3 regions of the Psychrobacillus sp. FSL K6-1267 genome follow, and region 1 is predicted to be linked to each of the others. Evidence: riboswitches for the same ligand, from Rfam matches in the RefSeq annotation. Region 1 holds a riboswitch; each other region holds the start of a gene.
What was found. Region 1 has a riboswitch for lysine ahead of MHB55_RS14780 (Na+/H+ antiporter NhaC family protein). Riboswitches for the same ligand answer to the same signal wherever they lie in the genome.

Region 1 (8,291 bases):
ATATTTTTTATTGGCAGTATTCCGGGTACTATTTTAGGTGCTTGGGTTAATAAAGGATTAGATCTCCCGTCATTTAACCTATACTTTGGTATATTACTCGTTGCCCTATCTATTCTATTGCTTGTTCGTAAGTATTTGAAGCCGGTTCAATGGTTTGTTAATCATGGTAAGCAGCGGACGTTTAAGGATGGAGAAAATACATATGTATATGGTTTTCCGATTTGGTTTGCCGTTTCCTTAACGTTTGTAATTGGCTTTGCCTCAGGGTTATTTGGAATCGGTGGAGGATCGATGATTGTACCTGCTATGATTTTGTTATTTCTTTTTCCTCCACATGTTGCAGTGGGTACTTCCATGTTTATGGTGTTTTTATCGTCTATTGTCAATTCGGCAACCCATATATCATTAGGAAATGTTCCATGGCTATATACCATACCCGTTATCCCTGCTGCATATATTGGTGCGAAGATTGGTGCAAAGCTGAACAAAAAGTTGAACTCGGAAACACTAGTAACTGCCTTACGGATAGTGTTACTGTTACTTGGAATCCGCTCCATTATTGATGGGCTATTTTAAAAGAAAATTATAAAATGGTTAAAACATATGAAAGAGGTGGAGAGGGTGAAAGAAACGATTTATATTTATCATACAAATGACTTGCACAGTCATTTGGAAAATTGGCCTTCAATCCATCACTTTCTTTCAAATAAAAGAAAGATGCATGAAAAGAAGGATTCCTATCTTATTTTAGATATTGGGGATCACGTGGATCGCTCCAATATTTATACAGAAGGAACTCTGGGGAAGGGCAATGTAAAGCTTTTAAACGAGGCAAAGTATGACTATGTGACAATTGGTAATAACGAAGGGATAACGCTTAGTCATGAGGAATTAGACTCTTTATATACAGAAGCAAATTTTGAAGTAATTGTTTCAAATTTTACTAACTTGGATGGAGAGATTCCTAATTGGGTAAAGCCTTACAAAATTCATCAAACCCCCTCTGGCATTAAAATTGGAATTGTTGCTGCCACGGCAGATTATGGCGTTTACTATGAAAAACTTGGCTGGCATGTACAGGACCCTATACCACGATTAAAAAATGTGTGTAAGGAAATTTCCTCACAAGTAGATATTCTAATATGTATGTCACATTTGGGAAAATCACAGGATGAAATTCTGATTGAACAAATACCCTCATTGGATCTTATTTTAGGCGCTCACACCCATCATTTGTTCGAGGAGGGGAAATGGTTAGGGAACACTTTGCAGGCTGCTACAGGCAAATTTGGTATGTATATTGGACGTGTAATATTAGAATTTGATCATATTAGCAAGAAGATTGTTTCAAAAGAGGCTAAGGTATATCCGACCGACGAGCTACCCGTACCTGAATATGCAAGCAAACTCCAAAGTCGTTGGGAGTATGAAGGAAAAGCCCAGCTTTCTCATACTGTATTTAATAATCCAGTAAAGCTTGAAAAAGAATGGTTTCATGAATCTGAGCTCGCTAAATTTTTTGGGAAAGGGTTGCTCGAATATACAGGTGCTGATTGTGCAATGTTCCCAGCGGGTATATTTTTAAAAGATTTACCAGAGGGACCTGTAACTGCTGGAGACTTACATCAATGTCTTCCACATCCTATTAATCCTTGTATCATTACATTAAGTGGAGCAGATTTGCTAGAGATCATTGAGCAATCAAAAAATGATAAATGGCCTCACCTCGAAGTAAAAGGACTAGGCTTTCGTGGTAAATTCTTAGGTAATGTATTATTTGAACAAATAGTTGAAAGAGAAGATGGTGTTATCTTCATACAGGGAAGTCCGTTACTTATCCAGGACACCTACCGGCTGGCAACTTTGGATATGTTCACATTTGGATATTTCTTTCCTTCCTTTAAAACAGCAAAAAAACAATATATTATGCCAGAAACGATTCGAGACGTTGTGAAATGGTACGGAATAAAGGAAGAGCATAAGTGCAGGGCATAAAAGACCTTCTTGTTACATAAAAGTAATGAGGAGGTTTTTTCGTTGTTTTATCGAAAAAAGAAGAAACGTTTTATATTTTTTAGCACTCAACGTAAATTAGCTATCTTTTTGACATGCTTTCTCTTGTCGGTAGCTTGGGTGTTTTATTACATAAATGCCCAACTGACTCCAACTTATTTAGATTATGCAGAAGTACAAACTAATAAGATTGCCTCTATGGTAATTAGTAAAGCGATTAATTCACGTACGGCAAATGTGTTAGACGTAAACGATATTATTGAAGAAGTTCCTTCAGATAGTAAAAATATGGTGACGACTAAGTTTAATACGGAGATTATCAACCGAGTACTTTCTGATACAAATAGTTTAGTGCAATCTCATTTGGAACAGGCAGAAAAAGGAAATCTTTCTAGTCTTCCCTACTTGGATGATATTGAATATGATAAACATACAATGGAAGATCAAGGTGGGGTAGTATTCTTTGTGCCGATGGGGCAGGCTACAAATATACCTCTAATCGGAAACTTAGGGCCTAAAATCCCGATTCGTTTCCATGTAATAGGTAATGTTCAGTCCAATGTAGTGCCGACCATAACAGAGTTTGGGATAAATAATGCTTATGTAGAAATTAGTATCCATATTAAAGTAAATGTACAAATCATTGTGCCACTTGCGAGCAAAATGAGTGTAGTTGAACAAAATATCCCTGTTGCAATGGGCTTAGTACAGGGACAGGTGCCTCATATTTATACCGGAGGAGATGGGTCTGCTGCTCCATCAGTGGAGGTACCAATACCATTGCCGGAAGATTAAAAAAAAGGCGGTTTTTATAAAAGCCTGTTAGAATAGAAAGAAATGAATAATGAATAGGTAGAGGCTGCGAGGCTTAAGAGTAATTTACAGGAGGTTGACACCGTTGATCGTAGATGAAAGGAAGCTTTGCCGAAGCTAAGTATTAATAGTCATAGGATACTTAGTTGGGGTTATTTTGAATAAAAATAACACTGTCATTTATACTTAAGTATAGATGGGGAGCTACAAATGAAGTAAGTATTTAACTTATAGTTCATAATCAAGCCAACCTATATATATTTATAGGTTGGCTTTTCGATTTTTAAGGAGGAACAGTTTTGGAGAATACTATTTTTTCGTTAGTGCCACCATTATTGGCAATTATTATGGTTTTAGTGACTAAAAGAGTTTTACTTTCATTGGGAGCGGGGATTCTTTCCGCCGCATTACTTGTAGAGAATTTTAACCCAGTACAATCTTTTCTTTTATTATGGGACTCATTTAAAGTATCCTTTTGGGATGGTGGGTTAAACGTATATAACATATATATTTTAGCTTTTATATTATTATTAGGAGTAGTAACAGCTTTCGTTAGTCTTTCCGGTGGTAGCACAGCATTTGCTGCTTGGGCTATCAAAAGAATCAAAACAAAAAGAGGATCTAAACTTTTAACTGCTTTTTTGGGGATTATCATTTTTGTGGATGATTATTTTAATGCATTAGCAGTTGGGCAAATCGCTAGACCTATTACAGACTCTCATAAAGTTTCTCGTGCAAAGCTTGCTTATTTTATCGATTCCACCTCTGCACCAGTTTGTGTAGTGTCTCCAGTCTCTAGTTGGGGAGCTTTCCTAATCAGTCAGCTTGGTGTAATTTTTGCTACACATGCGGTGACTGATTATACACCGCTGGAGGCATTTGTGTTAATGGCACCGATGAACTTCTATGTAATCGCAACATTAGCATTGGTCTTTTTTACAGCATGGACTGACTTTGATTTGTTTGAGATGAAAAAGCATGAAAGACGAGCGATGGATACAGGCGTACTTTTTGACCCGGAGAAAACAAATCCTGGAGATTTAGAGGGTGATTTCCCGGAAAATAATTATGGTAAGGTGATTGATTTATTACTTCCTATTATTTCTTTAGTGGTTGTCACTTTAGGAAGTATGTTTTGGACGGGTTATAGCCTTTCAGGAAAAGTTTTAGACATTTTTATAATCTTTGAACATACAGATGTACCTCTTTCGTTATTTATAGGGGGACTGACAGCTAGTATAATCGCAATGATTTTATATATACGCCAATTTAAAACGAACCCAGAGGCAAACATGACTTACGTGTGGAAAGCCATATGCACAGGTGTTAAATCTATGCTTCCAGCTATTTTGATATTAGTGTTTGCTTGGTCGTTGTCTTATTTAATCACAGCTTTAGAAACTGGAGCATTTTTAGCTACTTTAGTTACGGAAAACAATGTACCAGTAGGTGTGATACCTGTATTAATGTTCGTGTTAACAGCATTTATGGCTTTTGCAACTGGATCATCTTGGGGTTCTTTTGGAATCTTACTTCCTATTGGAGCGAGTATCATCATGGCGATTGAGCCTCAATTATTGCTTCCAGTCTTAGCTGCTGTTTTAGCAGGAGCAGTTTTTGGAGACCATTGCTCACCAATCTCCGATACGACTATTATGTCTGCCACAGGAGCAGGTGTTAATGTAATTGACCACGTAATGACTCAGCTGCCCTATGCTATTATTAGCGCAATTATTGCAGCAGTAGGTTACTTGGTACTAGGCTTAACAAGCTCTGTCTTGATAGGGTTAATAACAGTTATAATTATAATTGTTTTGTTGTTTGCCTTTTGGTCGATTAGAAGCAAAAGAGTGGTTCAATAGTTCTGCCCGTTGATTTTAGAAGGTTGTTTGAATTCTAATAATATGGTACATTGACATCAGTAAAGTCAGATTAATGGGAATGGGGTATGGAATCGTGACAGCGTGTAAACCACCAAAAGAACAGCATGAACGCAAGCCTGACTGGCTAAAAATAAAGTTAAATACCAATGAGGATTATAAAGGCTTAAAAAAATTAATGCGTGAAAATAATTTAAATACAGTTTGTGAAGAAGCAAGATGTCCAAACATTCATGAATGCTGGGGATCGCGACGTACTGCGACATTCATGATTTTAGGAGCTGTGTGTACAAGAGCTTGTCGTTTTTGTGCTGTAAAGACAGGTCTTCCTAACGAGTTAGACTTGGCAGAACCAGAGCGAGTAGCAGATTCAGTTGTCATTATGAATCTAAAACACGTAGTTGTAACAGCGGTAGCCCGTGATGATTTAAAGGATGGTGGTTCGGAGGTCTTTGCAGAGACAATTCGAGCAATTCGTCGAAAAAATCCTTTTACAACTATTGAAGTATTGCCCTCAGATATGGGTGGTATTGAGCAAAACATTCGTAATATAATGGATGCTAAGCCGGATATTCTAAATCATAATATTGAAACAGTACGACGTTTAACTCCAAGAGTTAGAGCGCGTGCTCAATATGACCGATCTTTAGAGTTATTAAAACGTGCTAAGGAAATGCAACCGACTATTCCTACGAAGTCTTCGTTAATGCTAGGTCTAGGGGAAACATTTGAAGAAATTATAGAGGTTATGGATGATTTACGTGCTCACGATGTAGATATCATGACTATTGGCCAATACTTACAACCAACAAAAAAACATCTTAAAGTACAAAAATATTATTCACCAGCTGAGTTTGGAGAATTACGTAAAATTGCCATGAGCAAGGGCTTCTCTCATTGTGAGGCAGGACCACTAGTTAGAAGTAGTTATCATGCGGATGAACAGGTAAATGCAGCAGCGAAGCAACGACAACTGCAAGGTGAGGAATTACTAGCTATTCAAAATAGCTAATGGATGGTGAGCGAATGATTATTGCTGAAGGTTTCACTTATGAAGTGATTGAGGATTTTCGAGAGGCTTTTAAAGAAGAAGCATTTATAGAGCGTTATAGTGAGATTTTAACGAAGTATGATTATATAATGGGCGACTGGGGCTACGGTCAGCTTCGTCTAAAGGGCTTTTTCGAGGATCGAAATCATAAAGCAACATTTGATACGAAAATTAGCACTATGAAGGATTACTTATACGAGTATTGTAACTTTGGGTGTGCTTACTTTATTGTTAAAAAAACAGGGGTAGCACCAAAAACGGTCCCACTCGAACTAGTAAAAGATAAGAAAGAAAACCTTGAGCAAGATCAATTATGATCTGCTCAAGGTTTTTCTTTTTATAAAAATCTATACAATATTCCACTTTAGCTCAGTAATTCTCTTAGATAATCTCTTAGCTCCGTTGCTTCAGCTTCAGATCTATTAAAAACATGCTCTAAGTAGCCAGGTTCTTCCACATCATCCGACCCAATAATAGCTGATCGATTGTATTGAATGTCCATCACAAGTACCTTACCGAAAAATCGAGAACTCTGGACAATTGCTAAATCATATCGCTGGCTTTCTCCAGTAAATCCAACGAATCTTGTTTTTGTATCTTCGACGTCATCATACAAGAAAAATCGTTCCACCCTTGACACTCCTTCCTTACCTATGAATTATGGTACTATAGAATAGAACTATATATCAACTGACCAAGAATTAGGAGGCTGTGCAATGTATTTTGTGGACCGTAAAAGTATTGCAATGACATTGAAGCATATGAGAGAATTGCTTGACTTAATAGATAGTAAAAAAGATTGGAATGAAAATAATATAACGAAACTTGCATTAGAGCGAGTGGGACAAAATATGATTGAGTCCATTATAGATGTAGGTAACTCAATGATTGATGGCTTCATTATGAGGGATCCAGGTGGCTATGATGACATAATTGATATTTTGACTGATGAAAAAGTAATTACAGCTGAGATGGATGCGCCTTTAAAAGCTGTTATTGAAATGAGAAAAGAGCTTGTGAGACATTTCTTTTCCGTAGACCATAAGCAATTAGAAAGTGTTCTAGTGAAGAATCTCCCTTATTTACAACTGTTTCCAGAAAGAGTAGAAAATTATTTAATTAATGAGCTTGGGCCAGTTTCAGCATTTTTACCGGAGGACTCCGATGTCCGCCTATAAAGGATACTTTTTAGATTTAGATGGAACTGTATATAAGGGACTAACACCAATTCAGGAATCTGTAGATTTTGTACATTATTTGCAAAACAATGGGATTGAACCTTTTTTCGTTACTAATAACTCTTCTATGACTCAAAAGCAGCTACAAGCGAAGCTAGCGAAGATGGACATACATACTACTGAGGAGCAAATTATCTCTTCATCGATTGCAGCTGCTAATTACATTGCCGAGCATTATCCTGCAAAAAGCGTTTTTATGATTGGAGAGAAGGGCTTGGAGGATGCTTTATGTTCTGTAGGAATTGAGCCAACGGATGACTTAGCAGAGGTGGTTGTCATGGGAATAGACCATAAAGTCAATTACGAAAAGCTCGCACAAGCTTGTTTGTCAATTAGGGCTGGAGCGGCGTTTATCTCTACAAATAGCGACCACGCTTTCCCAAGTGAAAGAGGCTATCTTCCAGGGAATGGAGCCTTCACCAAATTAGTAGAGCATTCTACAGGTGTTGAACCTATTTTTACTGGAAAGCCGCAACCGTTTATGCTTGAGTTTATTCAAAAAAAGTATGGGTTTAAAAAAGAAGAGATGGTGATGATTGGAGACAATTATCAAACAGACATATTAACCGGCATTCACATGGGAATTGATACTGCTCACGTCAATACTGGAGTTAATAGAACGGAAGAAGTTCAAATGTTCCTTCAAAAACCGACTCATTTTTTAGAAACTTTACATGACTGGATAAAATAAAACACCATTCATTGTTTGGAAGAACAATATAATAACTGTATTAAATAAGGTATTCCTGTTGAGCTTAGAACAGAGAATACCTTATTTCTTTTTCTCACTCATAAATGGAGTAATGCTATTTATGGAATGAATGTATGAAATTGATTTAATAGATTAAAATATATAAAAGGTATCGAGAGAATATCTTCTCGATACCTTTTAAAATAATGGATTTTCTTCAATGTATTTATATATTTTGGCTACAAGATCTTCGGAAGATTCACCCTCTACCACATCACCGTTCACTATGGCGAAAAGTGTTTCGGAACATAGGGAACAATAGCTAAGACAGCCATATTCTAGCACATCTAAATCAGGATCCTGTTCTAATATATCAAAAGCTTCTTGTGAACCATTTGCAAGGTTGCTTATACAAAATTCAACCATTGGATTCATAGCTGTCACCTCACTACATCGTCATGCTACTCTATTTTTTTATAAAGGTCAATTGTGAAGTTTTATTGTGAAATGTGTCACAATCATTTATAATTTGAGGAGACATTGAAACAAAAGGGAGAATATTTATGCGAAAATTAGTATTGTTAGGTGGAGGATATGGGAATATG
Region 2 (8,291 bases), 280 kb from region 1:
AAATGCTGTACGGTGCATTAAAGTTCCTCCAAAACGACGGAAGTCCAATAAGCCCTCTGGAGTACGGTTGAACATAACACCCATACGGTCAAATAAATGGATGATTCCTGGAGCGGCATCAGCCATTGCCTTAACTGGGGGTTGGTTTGCTAAAAAGTCTCCACCATATACAGTGTCATCTAAATGCACTGCAGGTGAATCCCCTTCACCTTTTGTATTTACAGCTCCGTTAATACCGCCTTGAGCACAAACAGAGTGTGAGCGTTTAACAGGAACTAATGAGAATAGATCTACTTGTGTGCCTTCTTCAGCAGCTTTCATTGTTGCCATTAAGCCAGCTAATCCACCGCCGACAACAATAAGTTTACTTTTTGCCATGCTATTTCACTCCTTAAATTTATAGTAGCTTAGGTGTAGAAGGGTCTTATACGAATGCTAAAAGTGCTTGTACACCAACTACAGATAACGCTAAGAAGATTACTAATGTTACATAAGTTGAAATTCTTTGAGATTTTGGTGATTGTGTAATTCCCCAGCTTATAAGGAATGACCAAATACCGTTAGCTAAGTGGAATGTAGCTGAAACTACCCCAACAATATAAAACGCTAACATCCAAGGATTCGATAAGATTTCATTCATCATATTGAAGTTAACTTCTTTTGCACCAATTGCTTTTTGGAAACGTGTTTCAAAAATGTGCCATGCAATAAATACCACTAGGAAAATACCTGTGAATCGTTGTAAAATAAATAACCAGTTTCTTAATGTGCCATATCTATTTGGATTGTACTTAACAGTAAATGCAATATAGATACCATAAAATGCATGGAATAATAAAGGAATATAAATTACGAAAATTTCCAGCAATAGCACAAATGGAAGGCTTTCCATAAAATGAGTAGCTTTGTTAAAAGCCTCTTCTCCTCTTGTAGCAAAATGGTTAACTACTAAATGTTGCGTCAAAAATAATCCAACTGGAATAATCCCTAGTAAAGAATGTAATCGACGCATGTAAAATTCGCGATCTTTCGACAAAACAGTAACCCCCCTCAGATTTCCAATTAGCGATGATTAAATTATTGTAATAGAACAATAAATCATCACATGTTCACACCTTCTTGTTACGAATTTATGACATATCCATTGTACTCTCATCATTTTGGAGCGTCAAGGTATGTTTCTTTATTTTATTCATCTTTCAGACACATTTCCCTATAATGATTAGATTAACTTTTCACAAAGTATTCCATCCCCGAGAAAAATTTTATGTTAAAATAGATTCATAGTTTTTTATTTACATTTTCTTTTAGAAAGAAGGGTTGCTGCTTGAATGAAAAAGAACATTCACATGTAACTTCCTTTGGATACGAAATAATAAGAGATCACGTGCTTGCTTCTATTCTCGGAAAACATGAAAAAGATATTTTATACTGGGCAGGTAAAGACCTCGCTCGTAAATTTCCTCTCTATTCAATGGAAGAAGCCATCTCTTTCTTCCAAGAAGCTGGTTGGGGAAAGCTTGAATTAGAAAAGACTTCAAAGGATTCGGCTCATTACATATTAGAAACCTTTAATTTGCCTCAAAGTGGGATTAGCAGAAGTCATAGACTAGAGGCAGGTTTTCTTGCGGAGCAGCAGCAAAAAATTGGCGGCTATGAGACCGAGTGCTATGATGAGCTTGTCAAAAAAACTGGAATGGTCACTTTTCATATAAAATGGGATTTAAAGAGTTCGCGATAAAACAGCATGTATACAAAAAAGAGGATTGTAGGTAAAACGACAATCCTCTTTAAATATAGAATTATCGGCTGATAGCCAATTCAAATTCATTATGCAGGGCATTAGCAGCTTGGATCATATTACCCTGGGGGACTACTACAGAAACTTTAATCTCTGAGGTGCTTACCATTTTGACAGGTATGTTCTCCTTACTAAGACGGTCAAACATTTGGGCCGCAACACCTGGATTAGATACCATTCCTGATCCTACTATCGATACTTTAGCTAGGCCAACCTCAAAATCAGCAAAAGTAAAACCTAAAGTTTTTTTATTTGTTTCTAAAACCTCAATTGCTTCTGAGAGTGATTCCTTTTTGATAGAGAACGAAACTGTAGGCTTCATTCCCTCAACGATTGATTGAACAATAATGTCTACGTCTATATTATTATTAGCAAGTGTAGTGAAAATGGAAGCTAGCGAACCATTAAAAGGCACTTCATACTCTATAGTCAAACGTACTATATCTGATTCAAACGCTACCCCACGTACTACTAAATTATTTTCCACATCTACTTCCTCCTTTAAAATTGTTCCTTCTGTTTCTTCATAGCTTGATCGTACTCTAAGTGGTATTTTATAGTTTTTAGCAAACTCCACTGCTCGGGGGTGCAACACTCCAGCGCCTAAATTGGCTAACTCTAACATCTCATCATATTCCAACTGCTCTAGTTTTCTAGCATCTAGTACATAACGAGGATCTGAAGTATAGATGCCATCTACGTCTGTGTAAATATCACATATTTCTGCATCTATCGCAGCTGCAACAGCAACGGCAGTAGTATCTGATCCTCCTCTTCCTAAGGTAGTGATTTCCCCCGTCAAAGAAATCCCTTGAAATCCTGCGACAATTACTACTTTGTTTCCTTCAAGATATTCATTTATCTTGTTGCCATCTAGTTGACTGATCTTCGCATTTCTATGTACATCGTCTGTTTGGATGCCTGCTTGCCAACCTGTGAGAGATAGGGCTTCCACGTCAAGTGTGTTCAATTGTATTGCAAGCAAGGACATCGTCACTTGTTCACCTGTTGACAACAACATATCCATCTCTCTTTTTACAGGACTATCGGTGATTTTACTTGCCAACAAATTTAAATCATCAGTTGTTTTGCCCATTGCAGAAACAACTACTACAATATCGTGGCCTTTTTCTTTTTCGTTTTGAATCCTTTTTGCGACATTCGCTATTTTGTCGAGAGTGCCTACAGAAGTTCCGCCAAATTTCATAACAATTTTACTCATTAACCTATCTCCCCTTTTGTCTCTGTCGGGATACAATAAAAAAAGCTTTCCACAAGATTGCGGAAAGCTAACTCTTCTCATACACGGTCAAAAAACAATTGCCCATGTGAGATAGCCCTCCAGAATATATATTCTGACAATCCTGCATCTCTTAAATACAGAACCAACATAGAAAAGGAAAAGCTCTTCTATATTTCGGCGAACAACCCTTTCCTAATCCCTCAATGGATCTTTCATCCTCTTGATTAGTACTATTGCAATTCGCACCTCTATCTTCACTGTTTGAATAGTGAATATTAAATTGTTTTAAAGATAACATAAGATTATTCAGAAGACAATAAATTTTTCTGAAAATGAGCGATTAGATTATCTGCCAATTTACTAGGAAGCCCAGATTCGATTAACTCTTCCCTAGATGCAGCTTGCATTCGTTTGACGGAGCCAAAATGCTTGAGTAGTAGTTTTTTTCGCTTTGGTCCGATTCCTTCTATTCCATCTAATGAAGAAGCAATCGTATGCTTCCCTCTTTGTTGACGATGGAATGTGATAGCAAAACGATGGACCTCATCTTGAATCCTTTGTAATAAATAGAATGCCTCGCTAGTCCGCTTCATAGGTATAATCATTAAGGGATCACCATACAGCAAAGAAGAAGTTTGGTGCTTAGTATCCTTGGCTAGTCCTGCAATAGGTATATCTAAGCCCAATTCATCCTCAATAATTTCGCGAGCAGCCTCGATTTGTCCTTTACCACCATCAATAATGATAAGGTCAGGAAGTGGCAGTCTTTCTTTTAGGACTCTTGTGTATCTTCTTCGAACAACCTCGCGCATCGCTCCGTAGTCATCATGCTTGGCTGCTGTTCTAGTTTTATATTTACGATAATCTTTTTTATATGCTCTGCCATCAACAAAAACTACCATGGCTGAAACTGCATCTGTCCCATGGATATGTGAATTATCAAATGCTTCGATTCTGCTTGGCATGCTAATTCCCATCAACTGACCTAATTCCTCTACAGCCCCAATTGTCCGCTCCTCTTGACGTTCGATTAAGTGAAATTTTTCTTTCAGTGCAATTGAAGCATTTTTTTGAGCCAGATCTACTAAGTTCTTTTTTGCTCCCTTTTGTGGAATAATGACCTTCATTTGCAGCAGCTCAGACGCCAAATCCAAATCGGTAGTATTTGGGACGAATATTTCCTTTGGCTTGATGTGTTCAGGTTTGGCATAAAACTGGCCTAGAAACGTAAGAAACTCTTCCTCCGGGTCACGATACATCGGGAATAGAGACACATCTCTTTCTATCAGTTTACCTTGACGCACAAAAAAGACTTGGACGCACATCCACCCTTTGTCTACTGAATATCCAAAAATATCACGGTTCGTGAAATCATTCATCGTCATTTTTTGTTTTTCCATAACTTGATCAATGTGGGCAATTTGATCGCGGTATTCTTTAGCTCGTTCAAACTCAAGCTGTTCCGCTGCAGCGTTCATTTTTTCAGTCAGTTCTTTCTTGACCTTACCATGTCCGCCATTAAGGAAACTAGAGATTTCGTGAATTATTTCTGTGTATGTTGGTTCATCAATTTCCTTTACACATGGAGCTAAGCATTGACCAATATGATAGTAAAGACAAACTTGACTAGGTAGCTTTTGACACTTTCTTAATGGATATAGTCTATCTAGCAGCTTTTTCGTTTCATGGGCAGAATGGGAGTTTGGATAGGGTCCAAAATATTTCCCTTTGTCCTTTTTTACTTGTCTTGTAATAATTAGCTTTGGGTTCTTTTCCCCTGTAATTTTTATATATGGGTACGTCTTATCGTCCTTGAGCATGATATTGTATTTTGGATCATGCTTTTTGATCAAATGGAGCTCCAAAATCAATGCCTCTAGCTCAGACGATGTAACGATATATTCAAAGTCCACTATCTCTTGTACTAATCTTTGAGTTTTTCCATCATGTGAACCGGTAAAATAAGATCTTACACGATTTTTTAATACTTTTGCTTTTCCTACATATATAATAGTGCCTTGCCGATCCTTCATCAAATAACAGCCCGGTTGATCTGGTAGGATTGCACATTTCTGTTGAATTAGTTCGTTCATCTCATCACCTGTTTAAAAAAACCGGGCGCCTTAGAGGACCCGGTTTTTATTATTATGCGTTTTTCTCAACGAATTGAACTAGTGCTTCTTTTGGTTGGAAACCAACAGCTTTGTCTACTGGCTGACCATCTTTAAATAACACTAATGTTGGGATTGACATGATACCGAATTGACTTGCAGTCGCTTGGTTCTCATCTACGTCAACTTTAACGATTTTAACTTTCTCGCTCATTTCAGCATCCATTTCTTCTAGAACTGGAGCAATCATTTTACAAGGTCCGCACCATGTTGCCCAAAAATCTACTAATACTAATCCTTTTTCAACTTCTTGTGAGAAGGTTTGATCTGTTCCATGAACAATTGCCATATATAATTCCTCCTTTATTAACTCTAAATAGATTATAGCAGACAAAAAATGCTTCATCTACAATTTAGCTTACACACGTAAATTTCATTTATTCACACAAAAACTCGGCCCTTAAAGAGCCGAGCATTTTTTATGCATTCACTTTAAGTTTTTTGAATTCTTCTGTTAGCATCGGGATAACTTCAAACAAGTCTCCGACAATACCATAATCAGCGACTTTAAAGATATTAGCTTCTGGATCCTTGTTAATCGCCACAATAATTTTAGAGTTAGACATACCTGCTAAATGCTGAATTGCTCCAGAAATACCAGCCGCGATATAAAGGTCAGGAGTTACAACCTTACCAGTTTGGCCGATTTGTAGTGAATAATCACAGTAGTCAGCATCACAAGCTCCACGAGAAGCTCCAACTGCTCCACCTAACACGTTCGCAAGCTCTTTTAATGGTGCAAATCCTTCCTCACTCTTCACTCCACGTCCACCCGCGATTACAACCTTCGCCTCTGATAAGTCTACGCCTTCAGTAGATTTACGTACTACTTCTTTAATGATTGTGCGTAGGTTTGTGACGTCAACTGATAGAGAAGAAACGTCACAAGATTTGCTATCGTCTTTTACAAGTGGTGCGATGTTGTTTGGACGAATTGTGATGAACTTAATACCTTCTTTAACTTTAACTTTTTCAAAGGCTTTACCAGAATAGATTGGACGAATATATACTGCATCTTCCCCTTCTCCTTCGATAGCTGTTACATCGGAAATTAGACCGATTTGTAATTTACTAGCGATTTTAGGAGATAGATCTTTTCCAAGAGCTGTATGACCAAATACAATTGCTTCTGGGTTTTCTTGATCGATTACAGCCATAAAAGCTTGACCATAGCCATCAGAAGTATATTGTTTCAAGTGTGGATGCTCTACAGTAATCACACGGTCTGCACCGTATTTTCCTAGCTCAGCAGCTAAATCTTGAACTGCATCTCCTAGTAATACTGCTACTACTTCCCCACCGTCAGAAATTTGCTTTGCTGCAGCGATTGATTCATATGATACATTACGAAGTGCACCTTCACGTGCTTCCCCTAAAACTAATACTTTTTTAGACATGATTTGTTCCTCCCATTTAATAAATGATTCGAACCCTCTTTATTTAACAAGATAGTTCATAGATTACTAGAAACTTAACCGTAAAAGTTATACTACTTTCGCTTCTGAATGAAGTAGGCTCACTAACTCTTTTACTTGATCAGCTAGTTCTCCCTCTAAAACTTTTCCAGCTTCCTTTTTAGGAGGTAAGTAAATTTCTATTGTTTCTGTTTTTGCCTCTATGTCATCTTCATCAATATCAAGGTCATCTAATTCTAGTTCTTCTAAAGGTTTTTTCTTAGCCTTCATTATTCCCGGTAAAGAAGGATAGCGTGGCTCGTTTAAACCTTGCTGTGCAGTAACTAAAAGAGGTAAAGATGCTTCTAAAATTTCTGTGTCCCCTTCAACGTCACGTTTGATCGTAGCAGTTGTTCCATCGATTTCTAGGTTAGTAATAGTAGTTACATAGTTTATACCTAATAATTCTGCAACGCGTGGTCCAACTTGACCTGAACCGCCATCGATCGCAACGTTTCCAGCTAAGATTAAATCTACATCCTTGTCTTTTAAGTATTCGGAAATTATATGAGCCGCTGTGAATTGGTCCATTTCTTCAACATCATCTTCTGTATTGATCAGAACTGCTTTGTCAGCACCCATTGCTAAAGCTGTACGTAGTTGCTTTTCAGCATCCTCGCCACCCATTGTAATGACTGTAACTTCACCACCGTGTGCGTCGCGAACTTGGATAGCTTCCTCGATTGCATACTCATCGTATGGGTTGATGATGAACTCAGCACCATCCTCTTGAATTTTTCCACCACTTACAACAATTTTCTCCTCTGTATCGAACGTGCGTTTAACTAGAACATAAATATTCATGTTGAAGTCCTCCCAATATTGTTATTTACCTTTAAAGACAGGCTGTCTTTTTTCAATAAATGCTGAAATACCTTCTTTGGCATCCTCTGAAACAAATACTGTTCCAAAAGCGTTTGCTTCTGCTTTTACCCCTTCATGATAAGATGAAGTCTTCACAAATTGAAGCATTTCCAAAGCAGCCTTCACGGCAACAGGGCTTTTCGTAGCAATTTTGTTTGCTAGCTCCCCTGCTTTTTCAAACAATTCTTCCTCTGGGTAAGCATGATTAGCTAGCCCAAATGCTGCCGCATCCTTTCCACTGATTGGTTCACTTGTTAGTAGCATTTCTGCCGCCTTAGCAAACCCTACATATCGTGGAAGGCGTTGGGTACCAGCGAAGCCAGGTATTAAACCTAACTGTAGCTCTGGCAAACCAAGTTTAGCATTTTCAGCGACCAATCGAATATGACAGCTCATGGCCAACTCAAGTCCCCCACCAAGTGCTGCACCATGAATGGCTGCAATCACCGGTTTTGGAAATGTTTCGACTCTTTCGAATATAGTTTGTCCGCTAGAAGCTAGCTTCGAGAACTCCTCTCCAGAAGTCACAGTGGTAAATTCTTTAATGTCTGCTCCTGCAGAAAAGAATCGACCTTCCCCTTTGAGAAGGATAACACGAACATTTTCATCGTGCTCCACCTCATCTAGCAAGCTATTAACCTCTAAAATAACACCCCTAGCTAATGCATTTGCAGGAGGACGATTCAGTGTAACGGTTGCTACATGATTTTCGACATTCCATGACAAAAACTCCATCTACCCACATCCCTTTTAGGTTG
Region 3 (8,291 bases), 1.2 Mb from region 1:
AGCGGAGAAGAGTCGATTTTCCCGATCCAGAAGAGCCAATGATGCATACAACCTCGCCTTTTTTAACAGAGAAATCGATATCTTTTAATACTTCATGTGCTCCAAAGGATTTGCTTAAATGTTGAATTTCAATTACCTTTTCCATAGTTGCTCCTCCTTTGCTTACTGATTTTCATGTGGACCTTTTGGTAGGACTGCCATTTGCATCGGTTGACCAATGACTGTATAGTTTTCAGGTCCATCCAATTTCTTCTCAAAATGACGTAATATCAAGGTAACGGCAAATGTCATGATGAAATACAAGATACAAGCTACAAAAAATGACTCAAAATATCTAAAGTTATTTCCTGCAACTGATTTTGTTTGGAAATACAGCTCAGTGACTCCGATTACATTCAACACAGAGGTATCCTTAATATTAATGATAAATTGGTTACCTGTTGCAGGAAGTATATTGCGGATAACCTGAGGTAACACAATATGAAGCATCGTTTGAATATGCGTCATCCCTATTGCTTGAGAGGCTTCAAATTGACCCTTGTCTATGGAAATAACTCCGCCTCGAACAATCTCCGCCATATAAGCACCCGTGTTAATAGAAACAATGAAAATAGCAGCGAGTAGACGATCCATGTCTAATCCAAAGGCCAATGAGGAGCCGTAAAAAATAACCATTGCTTGTACTATCATTGGTGTGCCACGGAAAAACTCTATATAAATAGAGAGCATTAAGTTAACCAGCTTAAGAAAGTATCTTTTAATCCCCTTTTCTGGCATAGGAACAGTTCTTATAACTCCTGCCAGCAAACCGATGATAGCTCCGAAGATTGTTCCAATAATGGATATTAAGAGGGTTACTCCGGCTCCTCGTAAAAACATTGGCCAATTATTTGTAATGATGGATATAATCCATTCTAAACTCATAGTCTTCCTCCTTACATACTAGCTGACCCCATAAACACACTTACCAAGGAAAGTAAGTAAATGCTGTAAATAATGAAACGGCTGCAAAATAGTAGCAGCCGTTGTTATATGCTTATTCTGCAGCTGGTTGATTTAAAATAGCATTGTCCATAATTTCTTGTCGCTCTTCTTCTGAGATTCCTGCTAAAATTTTATTGATTTTGTCTGTTAAGTCACTTTCCTTTTTCAATCCTACTGCAACGGCTGTTTCCTCTTCATCTGCCACGAATCCTTCTGTAAATTCGATCATTACAAATTTATCATTTGCTGATGAAGCACTAATCCCTTCTGGACGTTCAGATACATAGCCGTCAATCATTCCAGATTCTAGTGCCACACGCATTGCAGGAAAATTATCTGATGCCGGTTGTTTTTTTACTCCTTCAATTTGGTCAATAACTCCGTAGTGAGAAGTATTTAATTGGCCAGTAATTTTCGCTCCCTTAAAGTCTTGAATAGAGGTAGCATTTTCAAATGCCCCGCCCTTTTTTACCACCATGACAAAGTTGGAAGTATAATAGTTTTCGGAGAAATCAATTGTTTTTTTACGCTCTGCAGTTGGTGACATCCCCGCAATAATTGCATCAATTTTGCCGGATGTTAGGGCTGGGACTAAACCGTCCCATTCCGTTTTAACAACAACGAGCTCTTTACCTAAGCCCTCAGCTATTTTTTTAGCAATTTCTACATCGTAACCACCAGCATATTCTGCATTACCGTCAATTTTTACGCCACCATTTTTGTCATCCATTTGAGTCCAGTTAAATGGTGCATATCCTGCTTCCAATCCTACTGTAAAAGTATCTAGATCAGAAGCTGATCCAACGCTTTCTTCCTCTTTTGTTCCACAAGCTGCAAGCAGTAAAATGGTTGATAGTAATAATGTTAAAGTGAATAGTCTTTTTTTCATCTCTATTAATCTCCTTTTTTAAAATTAGTATATGTATGCAAGCATACAAAAAGGACAACCGTACAAAAAAAGACCTGAGATAGACTCAGGTCATATATGTATGGTTGCCCTAAATCCTCTACTTTTCCCCATGAGATAGCACACCATTATAAACCGGGACGTTTATAACGGACAGTCCTGCAATTATTCACTGCAGACCCAGCATGTAATAATGAGTTTATTACAAACTTCGGCGACATTTCCTTCTCCCTAGCATCACAGCTACTCAAGCTCCACTAAGGACTGTTAAATATCGCGCCTCTACCTCACTTCTATAAAGCGAGGTTATATTCAATTATTGTTCATAGTCTACAACAGAGATTTTCATCTGTCAACATGTGTTCTATTGATTAAACAAAATATTACTATTATTAGATTGTAATCTCTTTAGAATTATTTCATTACCCATTTAAAAAAAGCTAATAATCCGAGGAATTGCTAAGAAAAGTCTGCTAAAGTAAACGCATTTTCAACTTTATCATACTTTTTCTTTTTCCCTTTGGGCATAGGTTCCGAGGGGGAGCGATAAGCCATCACCGTCGCTTGCGCATCTTTTATGAGGTCTTATCTGTCTCAGTCGTCCCACAAGAGGCGCCGCCTGCCGCTCCAATCATAAGTTTTATAGTAAAGAGAAAGGAATATAGATAAAACTAACTCATTTATTTAAAGCTATTAATAAAATACTTTTCACTTTGACTATTTGATTAACAAGTGATGGTTGATTTCCGCTCTCAGCGGACGCTTTCCGTGGGGTGAGGATAAGCCATCACTGTCGCTTGCGCGTCGTTTGTGATGTCTTATCTGTCTCACTCATCCCACCGGAGTCTCCGACTGCCGCTCCAATCAAATAAAGCCCGCTTTAAAAGCCTCCATATACATTCTAGGATCTCTTAGACCATTCGTTGATTGGTTGAAGCCCCTTTCTAGGAGAATTTCCATTTTGAACGGGACGAAAAATGTTTCACATGAAACTTTATATTATAAAAAAAACATGAGATAAGCTGGTTTCACATTACATGCGACAGTATGGCTTATCGCTATACTCCACAGAAAGAATTCGTTTAAAGCGCAACTTTAGCTATTTATAATTTATGCTTTTCATTTTTCTCACCTTATCGGAAAACCGCAAAAAAAGAGCGCAAATGACTTGGCTACCACCGTCATTTGCACTCTTTTCACTTATTTTTGTATAAACATTTGTGTCCAGTAGTTACCGTCTTTTACATAACCTACACCAATATGAGTATAGTTTTTGTTTAAGATATTCGCTCTATGACCTTCACTGTTCATCCAAGCATCTACTACTGCTGCGGCTGTTTTTTGACCCATAGCAATATTTTCTCCTGCAGATTTATAGCTTATTCCAAAATTCTTCATCATTGTAAATGGAGTTCCGTAGACAGGACTAGTGTGACTAAAATAGTTTTTATCGTGCATATCCTGTGATTTATATTGCGCTACTCTTCCAAGCTCCCAATCATATTTTAATGCTGAAAGACCCGCGTTTGCTCTTTCCACATTTACAAGTTTAATTACTTCTTGTTCTATACTATAAGAATCGTTTGAAGGGACATTGATTTTTTGACCTGGATAAATAAGGTCCGCATTTTCTAATTGAGGATTTTCCTTGATTAATTCTGAAACACCTGTTTGTGTCTTCACAGCAATTTTCCATAAAGAGTCTCCTGATACTACTGTATAGGAATTAGCTGCAAATGCAGTGATAGGCATTAATAACGTTAGTAATAGTAGTCCTACAATAGCTACTTTAATTTTTTTCTTAAACATTGTAATCTTCCTTTCCTTCTTTAACTCTACTAATATAGTAAATTAAAAAAAGAATGGAAATCATCCCTTAATAATTGGATGCAATTTTACAGGTATATTACAAAGGAACTCAACAGAGAGACAAAGCTCGGTATTAAACGAATTCATGCTTATTCGAAGGTAATATTTTTGAAATATTCAAGGAGGAAAATTCCTTTATAGACAAAATCTTTTCCGATTATCCCTTCCTTACTCGAACTGACCATTCTGCTCTCCTATACAACTTCCAAGGATTATACTATATTAAAAGTGGGTGATTATATGAATATTAGGAAATATTTAAATAACGAGCGTTTTATCTTAGGAACGACAATGAAAGACGTTACTGCTTTAGAAGAGAACAACATGGCTTTACACGTTTGTGAAAATCCAAAGAATATATTGGAAAATCGCAAGAGACTGGCGGAGCAACTCCAATGTAATTTGGATGATTTTGTTTGCGCCAATCAGACACATAGCGCCAATTTCCATAAGGTAACTGCAGCTGATAAGGGGCGTGGAGCAAGGCTGTTAGATACTGCCATTAAGGATACAGATGCTCTTTATACATTTGAACCAGATCTTTTGTTATGTAGTTTTACAGCAGATTGCGTCCCTGTCATTTTCTACAATGAAAAAAATAATCTGGTGGGAGTAGTACACTCTGGCTGGCAAGGAACGGTCAAAGAAATTACAAGGAAGCTGTTTGAGTATTTAAAACAACACGAACACTGTAACCCAAATGACTTTCATGTACAAATTGGCTCTGCACTCAGCCAAGAAAAATTTGAGGTAGATGAAGATGTCTATAAAAAGTTTAAAGATTTAGGCTATGCGAACGACTTTATGTACTATAAAAATGAAACTGGTAAATTTCATATCGATAACCAGCTCACCGTCCAAAAGCAATGTGAGCTTGCTGGTATTCCACTTGAACGTATTTCAATCGATCGAACATGCACATTTTTAAACCCTGATGGTTTCTCTCATCGAGAAGACAGAAATACAGGTAGACATTTAAGTTTTATCATGCGGAAGAAATAACCTTTCAAACACATCACTAATTGAGCTGATGTGTTTTTTTATTGAAGACATCCATTTGAATTAAATTTCTTTATATATTAATTTAAATTTCTTTTTGGCTGGGGGAAGTCTATCTTTTTTGGAGCTACTAGAGAACACTAACATTACTTCACCATTTGAGAACGATAGTATAGAGAATGCTTTACTTTTTGTTGAAAAATGGTTAATAAAAAAAGGTTATTTCATATAAATTATAAAATAGCCTGATTCCCGTTTTGAGGAATCGGGCTATCTGCTTTTTAAGTAAAATATTCAAATTTAGCATTAGGAAAAAACTTATCCATATAACTGTAGAGATGTTCTTTAATATCTTCCTCTTCTTCTTTTTGATAAATATATTTCCCTATCCCATATTTTCCCCACTTTATTCTTCTGGATTCTTCATCTAGCTCAAGCTTGGTCATAGGATAGTTTTTTTCGATTACTTTTTTAGCTGGTTTAGTAAAGCGATGCTGTATGAATTCAAAGGTTATATTATCGCGGGCGTCCTTTGGAAGTTCAGCATCTAATCTTTCAAACATATGATAATATCCTTCTTTCCAACCTTCATGAAGGTAAATTGGAGCTACGATAAATCCCAAGGGGTAGCCTGATCTAGCAACCTTCCCAGCTGCCTCAATACGCTTATCCAGTGGAGAAGTACCTGGTTCGAAATTTTTAATCACATAATCAGCATTCACACTAAAGCGAAATCTCGTGTTCCCATTATGCTTTGCGTCCAATAAGTGATCTACAAAGTGAAACTTTGTCACAAATCTAAGCCTGCCAAATTCTGATTGACCAAAATGTTCAATTGCCCTTTTTAATGTATGTGTAAGATGGTCGATTCCCACTATATCAGAAGTACAGGATGCTTCAAATCTTGTGATTTCTGGTGCACGTTCCTCAATATACTTGTCAGCTGCTCCGAGAATTTCCTCCACATTTACATACGTTCGAATATACGGCTTGCTTCCCATCGTCGTCTGTAAATAGCAATAATGACAATGCCCCATACATCCCGTGGCGAAGGGAATTGCATATTCAGCTGAAGGCTTAGAGGAATCAAATTTTAATGTCTTACGTATACCAACTACTAGCGTAGACTTAGCAATACGATATTTTTGAAAATCATTATCGCCTGGAAGGTTTCGTATTTGGTTGTGGGAAGTCGTATAGTGAATTTCTTTTCCCAGCTTTTCAAATTTCTCTTTCAGCTCTCTACCTAGAGGATATTCAAGCGCCTTTGGCTCAAAATATACAAGCTGGGGTGTAAATGGTTTTCTCATGTCCAACCTCCGTCTTATTGAAAATAATGACGATATGCTTGTTCCGCTTCATAGGCGCTTGCATAAATGGCCATGTCAGTCGTTAAAGGGTAATATGTTTCATAAACAAAAACAGCCAATTCGTCAGGGTTTTCTGGGTTATTTACTACTGCCGCCGATTGAATGTTAGCTACGCTTTGAATATGTGGGTTACGGTAAAAAATATAAACAATATCACCTGCTGTATAATCTTCCATCTGCTTCTCTCACTCCTAGCTTTCCACCTAGCTTGGTTTTCCTGAGAGAATTTATGTAATAAATAAAAGTGAAAAAACCACATTCGCTTAAAGCGAATATGGTTTAGTTATTTAGACAAGTCTATTCTCTTATTTAATAAATATATAGCAATTCCACCAACAGTCATCGAGAACAATTCACTTAGCCCGACTGTTAAATAGGTATACCAAAAAGGAAATTCCAGCATAATAGCTAACTGCCCTGCAACTGTAAACATGGAAAGCGCAAAGATAATAGCTGTAATCGCTATTTTCCATATTTCACTGGTCAATCTCTTAGTGACCTTCCGACAAAGTATCAATACAAGGAAAGTTGCAATTCCACCAATAGGCACATCGAGCATCCAGGTTGGGGACATAAAATTAGCAAGGACTACACCTAATGTAATTGCCACAACATAGCGCTTATTGTATAACGCCAAATAATTAAACATCTCAGCTAAACGTAGCTGGATGTTTCCAAAGCTAAAAACAGCTAAAAGTACTGTTACGGCAACATATAAAGCTGCAACCATAGCTGTCTTCGTTAACTCATTTACCGAGGAACGACTTGAGTCCTTCAAAAAGGTAGTATTCAATTTACATTCTCCTTTATAAAATAGCAAACTGCTATTTTAGTAATAACTACGACCAAAGGATTCCAAGTGCCGTAGTGCAAGCAAAATTGCTTACTCGGATAGTATATCAGGAATTATTGCCATTTAATATAATTATTTGGCAATCCATCCTCCATCAATGGGTACGACTGCTCCATGAATATAATCTGCTGCATGACTAGCAAGGTAAAGAGTTAGGTTTGCCACTTCTTTTGGCTGTGCCCACCTTCCTGCAGGTGTTTCATTGGCTACCCATTTTGCTATTTCTCCTTCTCCTGCAAAATCAGCATTATTCATTGGGGTCTGAATCGCCCCTGGAGCAATAGCATTTGCTCTTATGCCCTCACGGCAGTAATCTATATCCAATTGCTTTGTGTATCCTATAATGGCGTGCTTAGAGGCTGTATAAGCTGCTCCTCCACCTCCTGCTACTAATCCGGCAATAGAAGCCATATTGATAATGACTCCTGATTTTCTTTCAATCATTTGAGGGAGAACTGTGTTTGTTACCAAATAGGTTCCTTTCACATTGGTGTCCATGATTTTATCCCAAAGTGTTTCATCTGTTTCTAGAGTCTTTGAATAATTGTCTAAAACCCCAGCTGTATTGAGTAAAATATCTATTTGCTTAAATGTCTTGAGGGCTATCTCAAATGCTTCCTCTACGCTCTTTTTATCGCTTACATTTCCAATGTAGTACGAAAAACAAGACTTATACTGGTCTTTTAATGATTTAAGTCCGGCTCCATCAACATCTAAACCAAATACGTTGGCCCCACACTCGATAAATGCTATAGCTTGAGCTCTCCCTATACCAGAAGCAGCTCCAGTAATAAGAACCGTCTTCCCTATGTACTCCTCAAATTTCAATATGATTCCTCCTAAATATGAAAAGTCCACGATATCTCGTGGACTTTTAGTTTATTTGCTTACAATAACCCAATCCTCAGCCAATAAGTCACAAACTGTTGGGGTAAACATTGTATATCCTTCTCCTTCTACATTAATCAAAAAGTAAGGATTTAGATTTTCTCCATCATGCTTGCTTTGTCCAACTAGCATTACGTACAATTCCGCACCACCCCAGCCTTGTCTAATTACTTTTTCCCCAGATTTTAAACGTGGTAATATCTCTTCAAACATCATTGTTATTCACCCTTTATCTTCCCTATATACTTTCTAACCAAAATTATACTAGATTGTAAAATGGCAAACAACTAAAGGAATAGCTGCTCTTTTCATCTCCTTTAATTTTATACAGATCTTGTATGTAGAAGATGTGATTATTTTAGTCAATATTCTTTAAGCACCTAAAACACAGAATTTTGTATATTAGTCGATTGGTCCGGTC

Region 2: linked by a shared signal. The riboswitch ahead of MHB55_RS13255 (aspartate kinase) and the one ahead of MHB55_RS14780 (Na+/H+ antiporter NhaC family protein) in region 1 are both predicted to bind lysine.
Region 3: linked by a shared signal. The riboswitch ahead of MHB55_RS21090 (transporter substrate-binding domain-containing protein) and the one ahead of MHB55_RS14780 (Na+/H+ antiporter NhaC family protein) in region 1 are both predicted to bind lysine.

What each region holds. Positions count from the first base shown of each region.
Region 1 is NZ_JBBOOR010000001.1:2,883,076-2,891,366, reverse strand. It holds gene MHB55_RS14795 (sulfite exporter TauE/SafE family protein) at 1-576, shown strand, start outside; gene MHB55_RS14790 (bifunctional metallophosphatase/5'-nucleotidase) at 622-1,995, shown strand; gene yunB (sporulation protein YunB) at 2,038-2,808, shown strand; lysine riboswitch at 2,859-3,041, shown strand; gene MHB55_RS14780 (Na+/H+ antiporter NhaC family protein) at 3,126-4,688, shown strand; gene lipA (lipoyl synthase) at 4,783-5,718, shown strand; gene MHB55_RS14770 (YutD family protein) at 5,733-6,074, shown strand; gene MHB55_RS14765 (DUF3055 domain-containing protein) at 6,122-6,388, opposite strand; gene MHB55_RS14760 (DUF86 domain-containing protein) at 6,474-6,935, shown strand; gene MHB55_RS14755 (TIGR01457 family HAD-type hydrolase) at 6,922-7,686, shown strand; gene MHB55_RS14750 (YuzB family protein) at 7,885-8,121, opposite strand; gene MHB55_RS14745 (NAD(P)/FAD-dependent oxidoreductase) at 8,250-8,291, shown strand, end outside.
Region 2 is NZ_JBBOOR010000001.1:2,600,803-2,609,093, forward strand. It holds gene sdhA (succinate dehydrogenase flavoprotein subunit) at 1-378, opposite strand, end outside; gene MHB55_RS13245 (succinate dehydrogenase cytochrome b558 subunit) at 425-1,036, opposite strand; gene MHB55_RS13250 (YslB family protein) at 1,328-1,741, shown strand; gene MHB55_RS13255 (aspartate kinase) at 1,803-3,023, opposite strand; lysine riboswitch at 3,128-3,303, opposite strand; gene uvrC (excinuclease ABC subunit UvrC) at 3,347-5,137, opposite strand; gene trxA (thioredoxin) at 5,190-5,504, opposite strand; gene MHB55_RS13270 (electron transfer flavoprotein subunit alpha/FixB family protein) at 5,635-6,612, opposite strand; gene MHB55_RS13275 (electron transfer flavoprotein subunit beta/FixA family protein) at 6,700-7,473, opposite strand; gene MHB55_RS13280 (enoyl-CoA hydratase) at 7,495-8,268, opposite strand; gene MHB55_RS13285 (TetR/AcrR family transcriptional regulator) at 8,284-8,291, opposite strand, start outside.
Region 3 is NZ_JBBOOR010000001.1:4,102,344-4,110,634, forward strand. It holds gene MHB55_RS21080 (ATP-binding cassette domain-containing protein) at 1-145, opposite strand, end outside; gene MHB55_RS21085 (amino acid ABC transporter permease) at 163-924, opposite strand; gene MHB55_RS21090 (transporter substrate-binding domain-containing protein) at 1,037-1,873, opposite strand; lysine riboswitch at 2,002-2,184, opposite strand; gene safA (SafA/ExsA family spore coat assembly protein) at 3,092-3,700, opposite strand; gene pgeF (peptidoglycan editing factor PgeF) at 4,001-4,762, shown strand; gene splB (spore photoproduct lyase) at 5,041-6,069, opposite strand; gene MHB55_RS21110 (transcriptional regulator SplA domain-containing protein) at 6,084-6,305, opposite strand; gene MHB55_RS21115 (QueT transporter family protein) at 6,413-6,922, opposite strand; gene MHB55_RS21120 (3-oxoacyl-ACP reductase) at 7,055-7,810, opposite strand; gene MHB55_RS21125 (DUF2829 domain-containing protein) at 7,862-8,086, opposite strand.